DNA from 3 places in the Halomonas sp. 7T genome. Region 2 is predicted to be linked to each of the others. Evidence: predicted binding sites of a transcription regulator. Region 2 holds the regulator's gene; each other region holds the start of a gene.
The links. The regulator LexA, encoded in region 2, represses DNA repair genes until DNA is damaged. The targets are predictions, from matches to a motif close to TACTGTNTANNTANACAGTA.
Positions count from the first base shown of each region.

Region 1: a site for LexA is predicted at 3,208-3,227, ahead of recN (DNA repair protein RecN). Genes of this name have one in related genera too.
Region 3: a site for LexA is predicted at 2,258-2,277, ahead of LOS15_RS08260 (PA0069 family radical SAM protein). Genes of this name have one in related genera too.

Region 1 is NZ_CP087112.1:2,673,500-2,679,256, reverse strand. It holds gene LOS15_RS12495 (LysE/ArgO family amino acid transporter) at 1-289, opposite strand, end outside; gene LOS15_RS12490 (LysR family transcriptional regulator ArgP) at 578-1,444, shown strand; gene recN (DNA repair protein RecN) at 1,487-3,160, opposite strand; gene grpE (nucleotide exchange factor GrpE) at 3,363-3,992, shown strand; gene dnaK (molecular chaperone DnaK) at 4,137-5,757, shown strand, end outside.
Region 2 is NZ_CP087112.1:1,542,453-1,548,209, reverse strand. It holds gene purU (formyltetrahydrofolate deformylase) at 1-827, shown strand, start outside; gene LOS15_RS07105 (energy-coupling factor ABC transporter permease) at 846-1,517, shown strand; gene lexA (transcriptional repressor LexA) at 1,554-2,234, opposite strand; gene LOS15_RS07095 (TetR/AcrR family transcriptional regulator) at 2,506-3,183, shown strand; gene LOS15_RS07090 (L,D-transpeptidase) at 3,161-3,724, shown strand; gene nagZ (beta-N-acetylhexosaminidase) at 3,765-4,775, shown strand; gene LOS15_RS07080 (hypoxanthine-guanine phosphoribosyltransferase) at 4,832-5,410, shown strand; gene LOS15_RS07075 (pyruvate, water dikinase regulatory protein) at 5,424-5,757, opposite strand, start outside.
Region 3 is NZ_CP087112.1:1,773,743-1,779,499, reverse strand. It holds gene LOS15_RS08270 (heavy metal translocating P-type ATPase) at 1-898, shown strand, start outside; gene LOS15_RS08265 (winged helix-turn-helix domain-containing protein) at 819-1,112, opposite strand; gene LOS15_RS08260 (PA0069 family radical SAM protein) at 1,151-2,230, opposite strand; gene LOS15_RS08255 (lysozyme inhibitor LprI family protein) at 2,807-3,208, shown strand; gene LOS15_RS08250 (nuclease-related domain-containing protein) at 3,385-4,350, shown strand; gene LOS15_RS08245 (gamma-glutamylcyclotransferase) at 4,419-4,799, opposite strand; gene pgi (glucose-6-phosphate isomerase) at 4,886-5,757, opposite strand, start outside.

The DNA of each region.
Region 1 (5,757 bases), 1.1 Mb from region 2:
CACTGTTACCTTGCCAAGCGCGTTTGAAAGCCTGCCCACCCAGCCAGCACAACAAGGCGATGCCTAGCCATGTCATTACAGGGACCAGCGTGGGCAGCCGTTGTTGAAGTGAATCGATGCTATAAACACCTAGCGTAATCAAGACGGCATCGAGACTGGCGCAAATAGCCGCCACTACCCAGGGATACTCTCGGCGCATACTTTTATTAAGTACCCAGGCGTTTTGGGCGCCAATGGCCACAATCAAACCAAGAGAAATGCCAAAGCCCGTCAGTAGCGATGCTGTCATGCTGGGTGCCTCTCGTGCAGGTAAATGAGCTTTTTACAATAAAGGCGAGTTTGTTTATTAATCTAACGAATAATATTTATGTGACATAAGCAAGGCTTATGAAGTGATGGGCCAATGCAGCGGGTAAGTCGGCTTTAAGCGCATGGGTAATGGCTGCGAACGCTTTCTCAATACAGAGATCGGTTGTGGATAAGTTTGTGACTAAGTGTGTGTGCAGCCGGTGAGCAAGCTGGTGAAAAGGTGTGCTGAACTTATGCTTTCTCAATGTGCTGTGAAGAGGATGACGAAATGCTGGACTACCGGCTATTGGAAGCGCTGAGTGCTGTTATTGAAACAGGGGGGTTCGAAAAAGCCGCCCAGAAGCTGCATATCACGCAGTCAGCGGTTAGTCAGCGTATTCGCCAGTTGGAGCACCGCTTAGGCCAGCCGGTGTTGCTAAGGCGTTCGCCGCCAGTGGCGACCGCGCTGGGACGCCGTTTGAATAACCACTTGCAGCAGGTCAAACAGTTAGAGTTGGGATTGTTAGACGAAGCGCAGGGCGAGCCACTTAAGGTGCGTGTAACGGTCAACGCGGATTCAATGGCCACATGGCTGGCGCAGGCGCTAGCGGCGTGCCCATTAAGCCACCAAATGGATTTTGATCTTGTGGTGGAAGATCAAGAAGTGGGCCTTGGCCGAATGCGCAATGGCGAGGTGATGGCGTGTATCTGCGCTGAAGCGCAGCCGGTTAATGGCGGGGCGGTCAGCCCGCTGGGCGTTTTACGCTATCGGGCGCTGGCGAGTCCCGCCTTTGTTGAGCATTATCAAACGCGTATCGACATTGCCCGGCTGGTTGATGCGCCCTGCCTGATTTTTAATTGCGATGACCGCTTGCAGCACCAGTTTTTAGAGGCGCAGGGGCTGCCTCCGCCTGCCCGTCAACATCGCGTTCCCTCTTCTGAAGGATTCGTTCAGATGGCGTTGCAGGGCCTGGGGTACGGCATGCTGCCAGAGCTTCAGGTAGAGGAGTACCTAGCCAACGGAGGGTTAGTGGATGTGGGGCCAGAATTTATACTGGATGTACCGCTGCATTGGCACTTCTGGCAAACAGAGAGCGCATCGCTGACGGCGTTGAGGCACGCCGTTATGAATTATGCTTGCCAAGTATTACGTTAACGGAGCAGCGCCCAAGAGTGAGGGCGCTGCTTTGTGGCACGCCTAATGCGGTGGGCGTTGGCTGGCATGGAGCATTTCACGGGCGTGGGCGAGCGTTTGGTCTGAAAGCGTTATGCCGCCTAGCATGCGCGCCAGCTCGCTAATGCGCCCACGCTCATCCAGCAGCGCCATGTGAGTCAACGTGGTATCCCGCTTGGAGCGCTTTTCAATATGCAGATGCTGGTGTGCCTGGGCGGCCACTTGGGGCAGGTGAGTTACCGTCATCACTTGGCCATTTTCCCCTAGCTTGCGCAGCAGTTGGCCAACAATTTCAGCCGTGGCCCCCGAAATGCCTACGTCCACTTCATCAAACACAAGACTTGGAATGGTCGAGTGGGAGGCCGCTACCACCTGAATGGCCAGGCTAATGCGCGACAGCTCACCGCCTGAGGCGACTTTAGTAAGCGGGCGAGCAGGCTGGCCGGGGTTGGCGCTAATTAAGAACTGCACGTGATCCAAGCCTTCTGGCGTCGGCGTTTCGCGTGGGGTCACGTCAACTTCAAAGCGCGCTTTACCCATGGCTAAGAAAGCGAGCTGTTGTTGCACTTCTTTACCCAAGCGCAGCGCGGCTTTCTGGCGTGCCTCGCTGAGCTGTTTCGCTTCACTGCGATAGCGTTCTCGGTATTCAGCCACTTGGGTGCTCAGCGATTCAAGATCGTCGTCGCTGGCTTCGAGCTGGGCTACTTCCTGCTGCAACTGAGTGTGCAGCGCACAAATTTCTTCTGGGGCAACGTGATGCTTACGGGCAACACGATGAACATCGCCCATACGCTCTTCCACCCAAGCCAAGCGCTCGGGGTCTAGTTCGGTTGTGCTGGCCAGGCGGTTAAGCTCGCTGGTGGCCTCTTCAACCTGAATGCGCGCATCGCTTAACATCGCTAATGTATTGGCGAGCGTGCCCTTATCGCTGCCAGGTAAAGCACTTAAATGGGCATACGCTTGGTTCAACAGCGATAGCGCGCCGCCTTCATCGCTTTCGCAGCAGTCGGCCGCAAACTGGGTTTCACGCAGCGTCTCTTCGGCATGGGCAAGCGTGTGCTGCTCCTCTTCAAGCGTTTGCAGCTCGCCTTCTGCGAGGCCTAATTGATCGAGTTCTTCTACTTGATAGCGCAATAGCTGCCGTTTGGCCTCCACTTCGCTGCCTTCTTCGCTGAGCTTTTTTAAGCGGCGTCGAGCGCTGCGCCATTCACGGAATGTCTCGGCGAGCTGCTGGCTGCGTTCGCGCAATCCGGCGTAGTCATCCAGCAGCGCAAGGTGGGTCTCTTCACGCATCAAGGCTTGATGCGCGTGCTGCCCATGAATTTGGATCAGCTGTTCGCCCAGCGATTTTAGATCAGCGATAGTCGCAGGGTGGCCGTTAATCCACGCTTTAGAACGGCCGCTAGCCGTCACGACACGGCGCAGCAGGCACTCCTCGGAGGGGAGGTCGCGTGCGTTAAGCCACTCTGTGGCACCAGGAAGATGCTGAATATCAAAGCGGGCTGAAAGATCGGTGCGTTCGCAGCCATGGCGCACGCTGCCCGCCTCGGCACGCTCGCCCAAACAGAGGCCCAAGGCACCTAGTAGGATCGATTTTCCCGCTCCGGTCTCGCCGGTAATCGCGGTCATGCCGCGGGTGAGGTCGAGTTCAAGGCGGGTAACAATAGCGTAATCTTGAATCGCTAGCTGCGTAAGCATAGGGCCTCCTGAGGCGGTGCGGCACAGAAGCTGGATACTTATCCAATAATTGTTGTTTTATACAGTAGTCGATAACTCACTTCAATGCCCCTCTTGAGATGCTCTTTATGGCCCCCATATAGCGTGCATACGTAGTTAATACTCCATCTTTAATTCTGATGTGCCGCGTTCAGGCACCGCTGTATATGTTTAGGAGCAAGGCATGGCTAAAGAACCGCAAACCCCCATGGACGATGAGTTGGCCCGCCGTGAGCAAGAAGCCGAAATGACGGAGCAGGCGGCAGAAGAGCGTTTGATTGATGGCGAATTAGACGGCCTGATTAACGATGAAGCGCCGTTGGAAAATGAAGAGGGCGACCCTGAAGCCGACGTGTTGGCAGCTAAGGTAGAAGAGCTAGAGTTAAGTTTGGCAGAGGCTAAAGACCAAGCCTTGCGTGCTGCTGCGGAAGCCCAAAATGTTCGCCGTCGTGCCGAGCAAGAAGCTGAAAAAGCGCGTAAGTTTGCGCTCGAAAAGTTTGTTAAAGAGCTTCTGCCTGTCGTAGATAGCCTGGAAAAAGCCCAGGAAAGCATGCAGGAAGGCGCTTCCGACGCTCACCGCGAAGGGGTTTCCATGACGCTAAAAATGCAGTTAGACGTGCTGAACAAATTTGGCGTTGAAAGTATTGAACCCCAGGGCGAGCCCTTCGACCCGCAGGTGCATGAAGCAATGACGATGGTGCCGAACCCGGAGCTTGAGCCCAATACGGTGATGGACGTGATGCAGAAGGGTTATCTGCTGAACGGACGCCTAGTGCGTCCAGCCATGGTCGTCGTAAGTCAAAAAGCTAAGTAAAAAAAGGTTGCCGCTAAGCGTAAAAAAGCCCTTGAAATGCTGCTGGCGGCCCCCAGATAAAGGTCAATCCCGCGGGATAAGCCCGCAACTTGTTTAAAGAACAAATTTTTTAGTTTTGTAACAACTGAATTCGAGGTTTTTGCTATGGGACGCATTATTGGTATCGACCTAGGCACCACCAACTCTTGTGTGGCCGTGCTGGATGGTGATAGCGCTAAAGTTATTGAAAACGCCGAAGGCGGTCGTACCACGCCTTCCATTATTGCCTACACCGACGACGGTGAGACACTGGTAGGTCAGGCGGCAAAACGCCAAGCCGTTACTAACCCGGAAAATACGCTCTACGCGATCAAGCGTCTGATCGGCCGTCGCTTCAAAGACGACGTTGTACAAAAAGACATCAAAATGGTGCCGTACAAAATCGCCGAAGCCGACAATGGTGATGCGTGGGTAGAAGTAAAAGGCAAAAAAATGGCACCGCCGCAGGTAAGCGCGGAAGTGCTGAAGAAAATGAAGAAAACCGCCGAAGACTATCTCGGTGAAGAAGTGACTGAAGCGGTCATCACCGTGCCGGCTTACTTTAACGACAGCCAGCGCCAAGCAACGAAAGATGCGGGCCGCATTGCTGGCTTAGATGTTAAGCGTATTATCAACGAGCCGACCGCAGCTGCGCTTGCTTACGGCATGGACAAGTCTCGCGGTGATAAAACCATCGCGGTCTACGACCTGGGTGGCGGTACCTTCGATATCTCCATCATCGAAGTCGCTGACGTTGACGGTGAAACCCAGTTTGAAGTGTTGGCCACCAATGGCGACACTTTCCTGGGCGGCGAAGATTTCGATCTGGCGCTGATCAACTACTTAGTTGACCAGTTCAAAGCGGACAGCGGTATGGATCTGTCTGGCGACAACCTCGCCATGCAGCGTCTGAAAGAAGCTGCCGAGAAAGCCAAGATTGAGCTTTCCAGCGCCCAGCAGACCGACGTGAATCTGCCCTACATCACGGCGGATAACACTGGCCCGAAACACCTTAATGTGAAGGTGACACGCGCCAAGCTGGAATCACTGGTTGAAGAGCTGGTGCAGCGTTCGCTTGAGCCGTGCAAAACAGCGCTGAAAGACGCGGGCCTGTCGGCTTCTGAAATCGACGAAGTGATTCTGGTCGGTGGTCAGACCCGCATGCCGATGGTGCAGAAGAAAGCCGCTGACTTCTTCGGTAAAGAGGCACGCAAAGACGTTAACCCGGATGAAGCAGTGGCCGTGGGTGCGGCGATTCAGGGCGGCGTATTGGGCGGTGACGTGAAAGACGTTCTGCTGCTCGACGTGACGCCGCTGACCCTGGGTATCGAAACCATGGGTGGCGTGATGACCGCGCTGATCGACAAAAACACCACCATCCCGACCAAGAAGACACAAACCTTCTCAACCGCGGATGACAACCAAACGGCTGTAACGATTCACGTCGTACAGGGTGAGCGCAAGCAAGTGTCGCAGAACAAGTCGCTGGGCCGTTTCGACCTCGCTGACATTCCGCCGGCACCGCGCGGTGTGCCGCAAATTGAAGTAGCGTTTGACCTGGATGCCAACGGTATTCTTAACGTATCGGCCAAAGATAAAGCGACCGGTAAAGAGCAGTCTATCGTCATTAAAGCGTCTAGCGGCCTCACGGATGATGAGATCGAACAAATGGTGCGCGACGCCGAAGCCCACGCGGACGAAGATAAAAAATTCGAAGCGTTGGTACAGCTGCGTAACCAAGCGGACG
Region 2 (5,757 bases):
CCTGCCCCGACCAAGTGGGCATTGTAGCGCGTGTTTCCAGCTTTATTGCCGAGCAGGGGGGGTCAATTACTGAAGCAAGCCAGCACTCCGACCTTGAAACAGGCCGGTTTTTTATGCGTTATGAAATTTTAGCGGATTCGCTGGGTATGTCTGCCGAGGCGCTGCGCACCTCTTTTGAACCTGTAGCAGACGCGTTCAATATGCAGTGGTCATTAATGGATACCCAAAAGCGTCGTCGCGTCGTGTTAATGGTGTCGCGGGAGTCGCACTGCTTGGTGGATCTACTTTACCGTTGGCAGGCCGGTGAGCTTGATTGCGATATTGTGGGTGTAATTTCTAACCATGAAGATATGCGTTCGCTGACGGAGTGGTACGGTATTCCTTATCACCATGTGCCCGTCGATGCGGCTAACAAGCAGGCATCGTTCGAGAAAGTGCAGGCCCAAATTGATAGCGTACGCGCTGATTGCGTCGTTTTAGCTCGCTATATGCAAATCCTGCCTCCTGCGCTGTGCGAGCGGTATGCTGGGCGAGTGATTAATATTCATCACAGTTTTCTGCCCTCGTTTGCTGGCGCAAAACCGTATCACCAAGCTTTCGAACGCGGCGTCAAACTCATTGGGGCCACCTGCCATTATGTCACCGAAGAACTGGATGCAGGGCCTATCATCGAACAGGATATTCATCGCGTAAGCCACTGCCATACACCTACCGATCTAGTGCGTTTTGGCCGAGATGTTGAGAAAGCGGTACTGGCAAGAGGGTTACGTTGGCATCTTGAGGATCGCGTGCTGATCCACGGTAATAAAACGATTGTATTTAGTTAACCACTGTTAGGGGCCTCCATGTCATTTGCGCAAAGTGTTCTCGCACCCTGGGCGCTGGTGCTTACCTGGTTAATATCACTGGGCGTGTTGGCCTGGGTGGTATGGCAGCGCCCCTGGCAAGTATTGAGCAGTGATATCGCACTTCAGCATCGCTGGTTGGGTGCTACGCTGGCCGTCATGTTGATGTGGCAGTTGCGTGCCCAAGCAGTCGATTGGCTGACGCTTCACCTTGTTTTTACCGTGTTAATGACCCTGGTATTTAGAATTCCGCTGGCGCTTCTAAGTAACGCAGTGATCAACATTGCGATGGTGGTGATAGGGCGTAATGATTGGGTGCTTTGGGGGGCTAATGTCATGATAACGGGTATCGTGCCCGCGTTTATCATTGGCTTGGTGTGGCGCCTAGTTGACCGGCGGTTGCCTGATAACTTGATGGTATTTATGTTTGCATGCGGTTTTTTCGGTGCTGCGTTAGCCACGCTGGGGGCTGGGCTCGTTACCGTGCTGTTGATTGTAGCGGCTGGGACGGATCCTGAGGCAGTTTATCTTGCTCAGGAGTATGCTCGGTTCCTGCCGCTTTTGATGCCCTCTGAAGCGTTTCTAACCGGCATGCTGTTAAGCATTTTACTGGTCTATCATCCTAGCTGGGTGGCCACGTTCAATGACCACCGCTATATCGATTCTCAATAAGCCTGCTGGAGCAGCTATATAGCTATAGCCTGAGGGCTAACCTAATGCCTGCCCGTTTCCGCCCCGTATAACCCCAACGCCGACCCCTTCTATGTCTAGCTGCTGAGTGCGTAGATCGATTTCAATGGGGGCAAAGTCGGCGTTTTCAGCCACCAGGGTCACTTGGTGGCCTTGGCGCTTAAAGCGTTTAACGGTGACTTCATCTTCAAGCCTGGCAACGACTATTTGCCCATCGCGAACGCGATCAGTGCGGTGTACTGCCAACAAATCGCCCTCTAGGATGCCTACGTCTTTCATCGATAATCCACGCACTCGCAGCAGGTAATCTGCTTTTGGCGTGAAATATTCCGCAGGCAGTGGGCAGTAACGGTCAATATGCTCGGCTGCCAAAATAGGGCTACCTGCGGCAACCTCCCCAATGACCGGTAGCCCGATGAGCTGGGTATCCACACTGGTCGCTGAAGGCGTTGGTGAGGCAGTTTCCGCCACCTCTGAAGCGTCCTGGTTAGGCAAGCGGATACCCCGTGATGTATTGCGGATAATCCGAATGGCGCCTTTGCGTTCTAACGCGCGCAGGTGCTCTTCCGCCGCGTTGGGAGAGCGGAACCCCAGCGCCTTAGCAATTTCTGCGCGCGTAGGCGGGTAGCCAAATTCACCCATCGTTTTAACGATGAAATCAAATACGTGCTGCTGACGTGCTGTGAGTGGACGCGACATAACAAACTCCAAAAAATGAAAAGACAGTAGCGACATGTCGGCTAATCAGTATGTGTTTAAGTATACAGTATGTTCCTCTGTCCAGTACATGGTTGAGCTTTATCTAGCGGTAGAGCTTGCTGATGTAAGTGAAAAACAGCACGAGCGTTTGAATTTTTGAGAAAAATAGTGACAGGTAGTGAATGATTGAGTGGATATAAAGGATTGAGACGAGGGAGTTAATGACATAGTATTTTGCGATGTTTTAAACACTTGTTTTTTGGAGGGCGCGATGGCGCAGTCTGATACGGTAACGCGTATTTTAGATACCGCAGAGGTGCTATTTGCAGAGCGCGGTTTTGCCGAAACCTCGCTGCGCAATATCACAAGCAAGGCGCGGGTTAACCTAGCGGCGGTCAACTATCACTTTGGTTCGAAAAAAGCGCTTATCCAAGCCGTTTTTGCGCGGTACTTGGAGCCTTTTTCACAACGGTTTCATACCGCGCTAGATGATCTAGAGGCACGCCATCAAGGCGCGCCTATACCGTTGGAGGTGCTACTTGAAACCATGGCATCAACGGTGCTGGCAGTGCCTGCAGAGCGGAATAGCTTGAAGGTATTCATGCGGTTGTTGGGGCTCGCATACAGCCAGGCGCAGGGACATCTACGGCGCTATATCCAGCAGGAGTATGGCGATGTATTTACACGCTTCACTGAGCTGGTACGCCAAGCCACCCCTGATTTGCCTGATGCGGAGCGCTTTTGGCGGCTACACTTCATGTTAGGTACCGTCATTTTCACCCTGTCGGGTCTTGATGCACTGCGCGACATCGCTGCTAAAGACTACAACGAGCAGGTCACCGTTAGAGACTTGGTAAGACGTTTACGCCCGGTGGTGGTGGCCGCCATGCATGCACCGCTACCCCCTGCACCAGAAGAAGGTCCGTATGAGAACGCCCACGTTAGCTGAGCTACCGCCTTTAGACGATCACTGGCTAGAGATTGACACGCAGAGACAGCAACTGCGCTGTTGGCAGGGGCGAGTACTGCGTCATGAATGCGCTATTTCAACGGGGGAAGCGGGTGTCGGCCAGCAAGAGGGCAGTGGCCAAACGCCCCAGGGCTGGCACTATGTGCGGGCAGCGATTGGCGATGGCCTGCCAGAAAATGCGGTGTTTCGCGGCCGTCGATGGACGCGTGAGGTGTACACCGCTGAACTAGCGGAAACCCATCACTCCCGTGACTGGATATTGACGCGGATTTTATGGCTGTGCGGCTTAGAAGTGGGCAAAAACCGTGGCGGCGAGGTGGATTCCCAGCGGCGCTATATTTATTTGCACGGTACGCCACCCGATCAACCGATGGGAGAGCCTGCCTCTCATGGCTGTATTCGATTACGCAATGACGATTTATTAGTGGTTTTTCAGTTTGCACGACCCGGTACGTCGGTTTGGCTGCATGGAGGCGATGCTTACGTTTCTGTCTCTGATAATTTTGACACGCCTCATTGATCGTCTAAAATTGCTACCCCTCCTTGTTGGATCCATCACAATGACTCAATCCCTAGGCCCGGTCATGCTTGACCTTGAAGGGCCGCAATTGACTAAAGCTGACAAACAGCTGTTGCGGGATCCTGCGGTGGGCGGGGTCATCCTGTTTGCGCGTAACGTAGAGAATGCCTATCAAACGCGCCAATTATGCAGCGATATCCGTCGGGTACGCGCGGATCTGCTGCTCGCTATCGACCAAGAAGGCGGGCGTGTTCAGCGTCTCAAGCAAGGCGTCACCAGGCTGCCACCCATGGCGCGCATTGGCGACCTATTTACCGGCAACCAAGAAGCGGGTATGGCGTTAGCCAAAGATGCAGGCTGGCTATTGGGTATGGAGATGGCTGCTTGTGGGCTGGATATTAGTTTCGCCCCAGTGCTGGACGTAGAGAGCGGAATTTCTAGCGTGATTGGTGACCGCAGTTTCAGCAGTGATCCCGCCCATGTTGCATTATTGGGCCAAGGGTTTATTCAAGGTTTACATGACGCGGGTATGGCGGCCGTGGGAAAACACTTCCCGGGTCACGGCGGCGTTGCAGCTGATTCTCATGTGGCACTCCCCGTTGATAACCGCCCCTTCGAGCAAATAAAACAGCACGATCTTCTTCCCTTTACCCGTCTTGCAAGTCAACTGGGTGGGGTAATGCCTGCCCATGTGATCTATAGCGCGTTTGATACCCGGCCTGCGGGTTTTTCACCTAATTGGCTGGGTATGCTCAGGGAGTCGTTAGGGTTTAAAGGGTGTATTTTTTCCGATGATTTGAGCATGACAGGCGCTCATGAAGCTGGGGATCCAAAAGCGCGTGCAAACGCAGCGTTAACGGCTGGTTGCGACATGCTGTTGGTGTGTAATGATCGAGCTGCCGCACTTGAGGTGGTCGATGCTTGTCGGGGCTTGCAAAGTAAGCGCCCCGCTAAACTGCGCTATGGACGTGCTAGACCCGATCTCGATGCGCTATCGGCATTAGGCCGTTGGCGGCGTACGCATGCCCAATTAGAAGCACTCGCTAATTAATCATCTCTGTTTAAAGTAAATAACCCGATACTGTTTACGTGCTTTGGAGTAATTGAATGTCCAAATTGGATAAAGAAACGCTTGAGTCGCTGGATTCAATGCGTGAGTTGATGGATAACGCTGACTGCTTGATCTCTCAGGAAAAAGTAGAGCGTGCCTTAGATCGTATGGCTGAGGCGATTACCAAAGATTTGGGCGATAAGTTGCCGGTTTTTTACTGTGTTATGAATGGCGGGTTAATCACCACCGGGCATCTTTTAACCCGGCTAGGTTTTCCGCTAGAAGTGGATTACCTGCATGCCACGCGTTATCGCAACGAACTGCGTGGTGGCGAGCTATTCTGGCGGGTATCGCCGGAAATTCCCATGGCGGGCCGACATGTGGTGATTGTGGATGACATTCTCGATGAAGGCGCGACATTGGCAGCCATTCTTGCTTACTGCGAAGAAGCCCAGGCGGCCAGCGTAACGACGGCTGTGCTTGTCGATAAGCAGCACGATAGAAAGGCCGTGCCGGGCTTGAAAGCCGACTACTGTAGCCTTGAAGTGGCGGATCGTTATGTCTTTGGTTTTGGCATGGATTACAAAGGTTACTGGCGTAACGCCCCTGGGATTTTCGCTCCCAAGGGCATGTAAGCGTGATTAAAAGTTAGCGGGGCGAAAAGCGCCTCGCTAGACCTGTCTCTGCAATCATCCGCGTGGAAATTTCTTCAACGGAAAAGCGCGTTGTATCAATAAATGGAATGCTCATTGAGCGATACAGTGACTCCGCCTGCTCCACTTCCTGTAAACACTGGTCCATCGAGCTGTAGCGGCTGTTGGGCCGGCGTTCGTTTCGAATAGCCGCAAGCCTGCGCGCATCAATGGTTAACCCAAACAGTTTGTGGCGGTGGGGTGCTAGCACTTTAGGTAGCTTTAAGCTGCCATCCTCGTCAAGGTCATCTTCCGTTAGCGGGTAGTTAGCGGCGCGAATGCCAAATTGA
Region 3 (5,757 bases), 230 kb from region 2:
TCCGCTCGCTTACGGCCTGCTGCGTTGGGCAAGCAATCCTGAAAGCCATGCAAACGATAAGGTTGCGCTTTTAGAGCAGCTAGAAGAGTACCCTGGTAAAGGTCAACGAGTGACGTTTACTAACGGTGAGCTGTGGTATTTAGGCAGCGCCGCATGGGTGGGAAGGCAGCTTGAACGGCAAGGCCAAGACCTGCCTGAAAGCGCCCAAGACCCCACTTACGACTTTGCCTCTCAAGTGGTAGTGGCTGATAGCCAAGGCTGGCTTGCCACGCTATATCTAGCTGATCAGCCGGTATCTGATGCCCAAGCAACCATACAGCAGTTACAAACTTCAGGTTATGGGTTGGCGATGATCAGCGGTGACCGCCAGGGGCCGGTGAGTTGGGTGGGTCGTCAGGTTGGCCTGCCCAAAGAGGCGTGCTACGCGCAACGCTCGCCTGAAGCCAAAGCAAAACTATTAACCGCGCTACCGTCCCCTACGCTCTATGTGGGAGATGGCGTTAACGATACGCTCAGTTTAGCTGCCGCAGGAGTTGGTGTTGCCCCTATGCAGGCAAGCGAGGCTGCTCGGGAAGGCGTCGCCGCGCAGTTGTTGATGCCAGGGGTGGGGGGCGTGGTGCGGCTATTACGCATTGCCAAGCGTACACGTCTGGCAATGGTGCAAAATCTTGCATTTTCGGCGCTGTATAACATCCTCGCCCTTGGGTTAGTGGTGTTGATGGCGATTCCACCGTTGGTGGCTGTGCTGGCTATGGCGGCCAGTTCACTAAGCGTTACGCTCAACGCGGCCAGGCTAGCGTGGGCGGAAACGGTTGACGTTAACGATAACCCAGCGCTTGCCCCAAACGCTCCGCATTCGAGGCCACCCAGTGCGGGTCAATCGCACCCCACTGCTTAATGGTGTAGTGGCCAATGTTGTGGCGCTCGCCGTCGCCTTTTTCAAACACACACTCAATATCCAGCTCGCCGAGTGACGTGATGGTGTCCTGGGCGGTGCGCCTGGGCATTCCGGTGGCTTCAATAAGAGCAGGGACACTGGCCACGCCCTGCTCAATCAAGTGGGCCACGTAAAGGCGGCGGTAAAAGCTGGATTTTGTTTTGCTGAGCGACATAGAGAGGGCGTCTTCTTAATAATGAGTATGCCAGCAGTCTAATCAAATAAATCCCCCTGTGCTCGTGGCGGGCTAAAATCGCGAGTATTCAGCCCCTGCTCCGTGCGTGGCTGCATGTTCCACTGGCGGCTAGCGCGCTGAAACCGCTGGGCGATCAAGTCAGCGAAGACGCCTTCGCCACGAAAGCGCTTACCAAACGCAGCATCGTAGGTTTTGCCGCCTCGGCACTGGCGCATCAGGCTCATCACCTTGGCAGCGCGCTCTGGATAGTGAGCGTGGAGCCACGCTTCAAACAGCGGCGCGACCTCATGGGGTAGCCTTAGCAGCATCCAGGTGGCGGTGCGCGCACCAGCACGGCTGGCGGCTTCCAAGATGCGCTCAATCTCATGGTCGGTTAAGCCGGGAATGATGGGGGAAACCAAGGTGCCGACCGGCACTCCCGCGGTATTAAGCTCACGAATGACTTTTAGACGCGCTTGAGGCGAGGCTGTGCGAGGTTCCAGCGTGCGTTTTAGTTGAACGTCCAGGCTGGTCAAACTCACGAACACCCGCACCAAGCGATGCTCGGCCATTTCTGCCAAGAGATCTAAATCCCGCAGCACCAGGGTGCTTTTTGTTACAAGCGTCACCGGATGACGGCAAGCTAACAGCAATTCCAGCAGGCGGCGGGTGGTTTGGTAGGTGGCTTCTAAGGGTTGATAGCAGTCCGTATTGCCGGAGAGATTAATAGGGCGGCAAACATAGTGAGGGTGGCAAAGCTCCTCTTTTAAATGCTCTACCAGCCCGCTGCGGGCGATCAGCTTAGTTTCAAAATCAAGCCCCGGCGATAGATCCCAATAAGCGTGGGAGGGGCGCGCATAGCAGTAGACACAGCCATGTTCACAGCCACGGTAAGGGTTAAGCGAACGATCAAAGGGCAAATCCGGCGAGTTGTTCCAGGAGAGCGCGCTTTTGCTGGCTTCCTCGCGTACTTCTGTTGCCATCGAGGTAGAGGCCTCTTCCTGCCACCAGCCGTCATCCTCCGCCACGCTACGGGTGGGCGCAAAGCGATTATCCGGGTCGTAGGTTGCACCGCGCCCTTTGTGCACGGTAGCGCGAGAGGGATCCAGTGATGTCATCTGCCACCTCGTGAGTGATCATAAGGAGTATGTTTATTTGTACAGTATAAAGTGTTGGCGAGGCGCGGCAAGAGTTAGGCGGTCTTGGAAACCAACTACCTTTCGCCTTTCAAAACGAGCTTAGGAAGGTAGTGCTCCGTAGTGCAGTGTCACTGGCTAATTTAGAAGGAGGCGATGAATAGATAGCTCGTGCTGATAGGGTGTGAACGTTTTCGGTACGCTTTTACGGTGACCCAAGAATTATATGTTCGCAGCAATGGACAAGTAATTTCTCGGCATTTTTTAGCGTGTCATTTCATATGCTGGAGTAATGACTTTCACATTACCGCTCATATGCCTCAGTCATTAACATTTTCGATGATCCTTTGAGTGGCGAATATTTAGCCGCTATACCCAATAAGCAAAAGTATTACCCAGAAAAACTAGCTCCTCGCATATCATAATGATAATCTCATTAAAATTAATTAATCTTGTTGTTTAGCATGTAAGGCGACACAGCGGTGCGCTATTTATAGACAGCACGAATCGCCAGCTCATTAGCGCTGAGCTGGTTCTTACACTTGATATAGAGTACTTATGCAGAAAATTTATCAGTTAGTGACGTTTGTGCTTTGTGTGTTTTTAGCACTCACGGCTGCTGCACAAAGCAGCGCCGATGATGAATATAGTGCTCGCTACAGCAAATGCATGGATGCCTCCGGTGGCGTTACCGTGAACATGCTTAACTGTATTGCTGATGAAATGGTCGTTCAAGATGCACGGCTAAATACAGCCTACAGCGATGCCCGAAGTGAGCTTTCTGAAGAGCGCCGCGAAGCGTTGCTCGCCGCCCAACGGCTATGGATCAATTACCGTGACGCCAATTGCAATTTCTACGCCACAGCGGGCGGCACGCTAGCCCAGGTGGTGAGTAATGAATGCTTTTTGCGGGAAACTACACAGCGTGCTACCGAGCTGGAGAGTATGCTGGGGTGGTAGGTTTCTACATGCGTAGATAACATGTGAGATGCTTTAATCAGCAGCGGTGTGCGGGTGCTCATATTTTTGTCAGGGATGTGTTGGGTAAACGTTAGGTTTTAAGGCCAAGCGGGTGGGTAGTTAGTTAGAGTGGGTCAAAGGAGCGCGCTTGAAGCTTGGCTAAGGAGAGAAATACAGTGATCTTGAAGGAAAAAGATGCCTTAGCGACAAGTGATAAACGCAGCCGTTACGGTTATCAGCAAGAAAAGGATGTAGCGTTTCAATTGCGCCGCGAATTTGGGGATAACGATCAAGTGCTTGTTTTTAATGATTTGCGTTTGACGCACTGTGGGGAAAACGCGCAGATCGACCATCTGATAGTTTATCCATTTGGTTTTATCGTCATTGAATCCAAGAGCATTAGTGGTGAAGTTAATGTGAACGCTGAAGGGGAGTGGTCTCGCAGCTATCGCGGAGAGTGGCGTGGAATGCCGTCTCCCTTGCGGCAAGCTGAACTCCAGCAGGCCTTATTGAAAAACCTCTTACGCGCAAATGTTGAGCAGTTCGTGCGGAAAATTCTCGGCATTCAAGGCCAAGTGGGAGGGCGAGAGTGGCATGTACTATGTGCCGTTTCAAGCTCTGCCATTTTAGACCGTAAGAAGATGCCAGCAAGAATATCCGAGCTTACGGTGAAGTCAGAGTTTGTGGTAGAGCACGTGAATAAGCTGATTGGTTCGCTAGGTTCGTTGTCGGTATTGAAAGGGCGTGCCCGTTTCAACGAACGAGAGCTTTCAGCGATAGGTGACTTTTTAATTCAGCAGGATGCCGAGGCTAGGGAAAATTACCAGCCCTCACAGCCCACTCAAGAAAATGTAGTAAATACCGTTCGAGAGTCTGTCGTGGTGGAAGCTCCACGCTCAACTCTATTATCGTGCCGGCATTGCGGCGAAGCGCATATGCTGGAAGATCGCTACGGTAAGTATGGTTATTTCGTCCGCTGTGGGAATTGCCACCAAAACACGCCGATGAAGCCTGCTTGTGCTGAGTGTAAATCGCGCTCCGTTGTAGTGAATAAAAGTGGCCCAATCTATACCGCTACCTGCAGAAGCTGTAATCATAAATTTACGCTCTTTCAAGCAGAAGAGGTTGCTGAAAAAGGGTAATTTCTTTGTAAGCGCTTTCTCAGCTAGCGGATGTATGTAGCATTACTGGCATAGTCGCTAGCTTAGGTTTACCACTCGCCACACCTAATCACAGGTGCTGCTTCAACCGCTGGGTTATAGATATAGCACCAAGCTTCGCCATATTGCGTCGCTAACAGCGTTCGGTCGTACATGCCTTTCTCGGGGGAGTGATATAGGTAATCCTCCAGCTCATCTAGCCGCGCTAGCTGCTCGGCGTTAATGGCATACACTTCCACTGTAACGCCTGCAGAAGGCGTGAACTTGGCACCTGGGTAGGGGCCAAGGTCGTAAAGCGTGATCTCTGTTAAATGGTCTTGGCCCAGCATATTAGCGCCGTTTAACCAATGATGATTGCGATGGGCGTGCTTTAACGTGCCGTATACCGCAACCCGTGGGCTGCGCTGAATGGCTAGGTGAAGATACTGCATGACGTTCACCTCATAAAATATGATAAGAGATATTGCAGAAGCGCCCTGGCAGTCTGCCAAGGCGCTGTGCATACGTACCTTTTAGCCTAGCGCTTCTTGCGCGCCGGTTTTTTATCCCCGGCCTCTGTGGCGGCATGCTGGGTTTGATGCGCGGTACCTGGGAAGTGGGCGCGCACTAGCTCTAACAGCCCTTGGGTAGAAGCGTCGAAGTCGGCGGCGTTAGCGTCGATGCGCTCGCTGATCTCTCCGGCAATGCGCTTGCCTAGCTGTACGCCCCACTGGTCAAACGAGTTGATGTTCCAAATCACGCCCTGCACGAACACCTTGTGTTCGTAGAGCGCAATCAGCGCGCCGAGGTTTTTCGGCGTTAGCTCGTCGAGTAGCAGAGTGCTGGAAGGACGGTTGCCGGGGCAGCTGTAGGGGTCGAGCTGGCTGAGCTCTTTGCTGTCGCCTTGGCTGCCTTCCATAAAGGCGTTGGCCTGGGCCAGCATATTGGTCAGTAGCGCGAAGTGGTGGTCTTCTACGCCCGGCTCTGGCTTGAGCGAAGCAATAAAGTCGATGGGCACGTAGCGGGTGCCCTGGTGCAGCAGCTGGAAGAAGGCGTGCTGGCCGTTGGAGCCGGTTTGGCCCCACACAATCGGGCCGGTTTTGTAGTTCACCGGGTGGCCAAAAATATCCACCGACTTGCCGTTAGACTCCATGTCCAACTGCTGCAGGAAAGAGGGCAGTTGGTTCAGCGCTTGGTCGTAGGGCACGATGGCCTGGGTCTCGGCACCCATAAAGTTAATATACCAAATGCCAATCAGCGCCATCAGTACCGGCATGTTCTGAGCGAAAGGCGCTTCAATAAAGTGCCGGTCCATCTCGTGAGCGCCTTCCAGCAGCTCGATAAAGCCTTCAAAGCCAATCGAGAGCGCGATGGGCAAACCTATGGAGGACCACATGGAGTAGCGGCCGC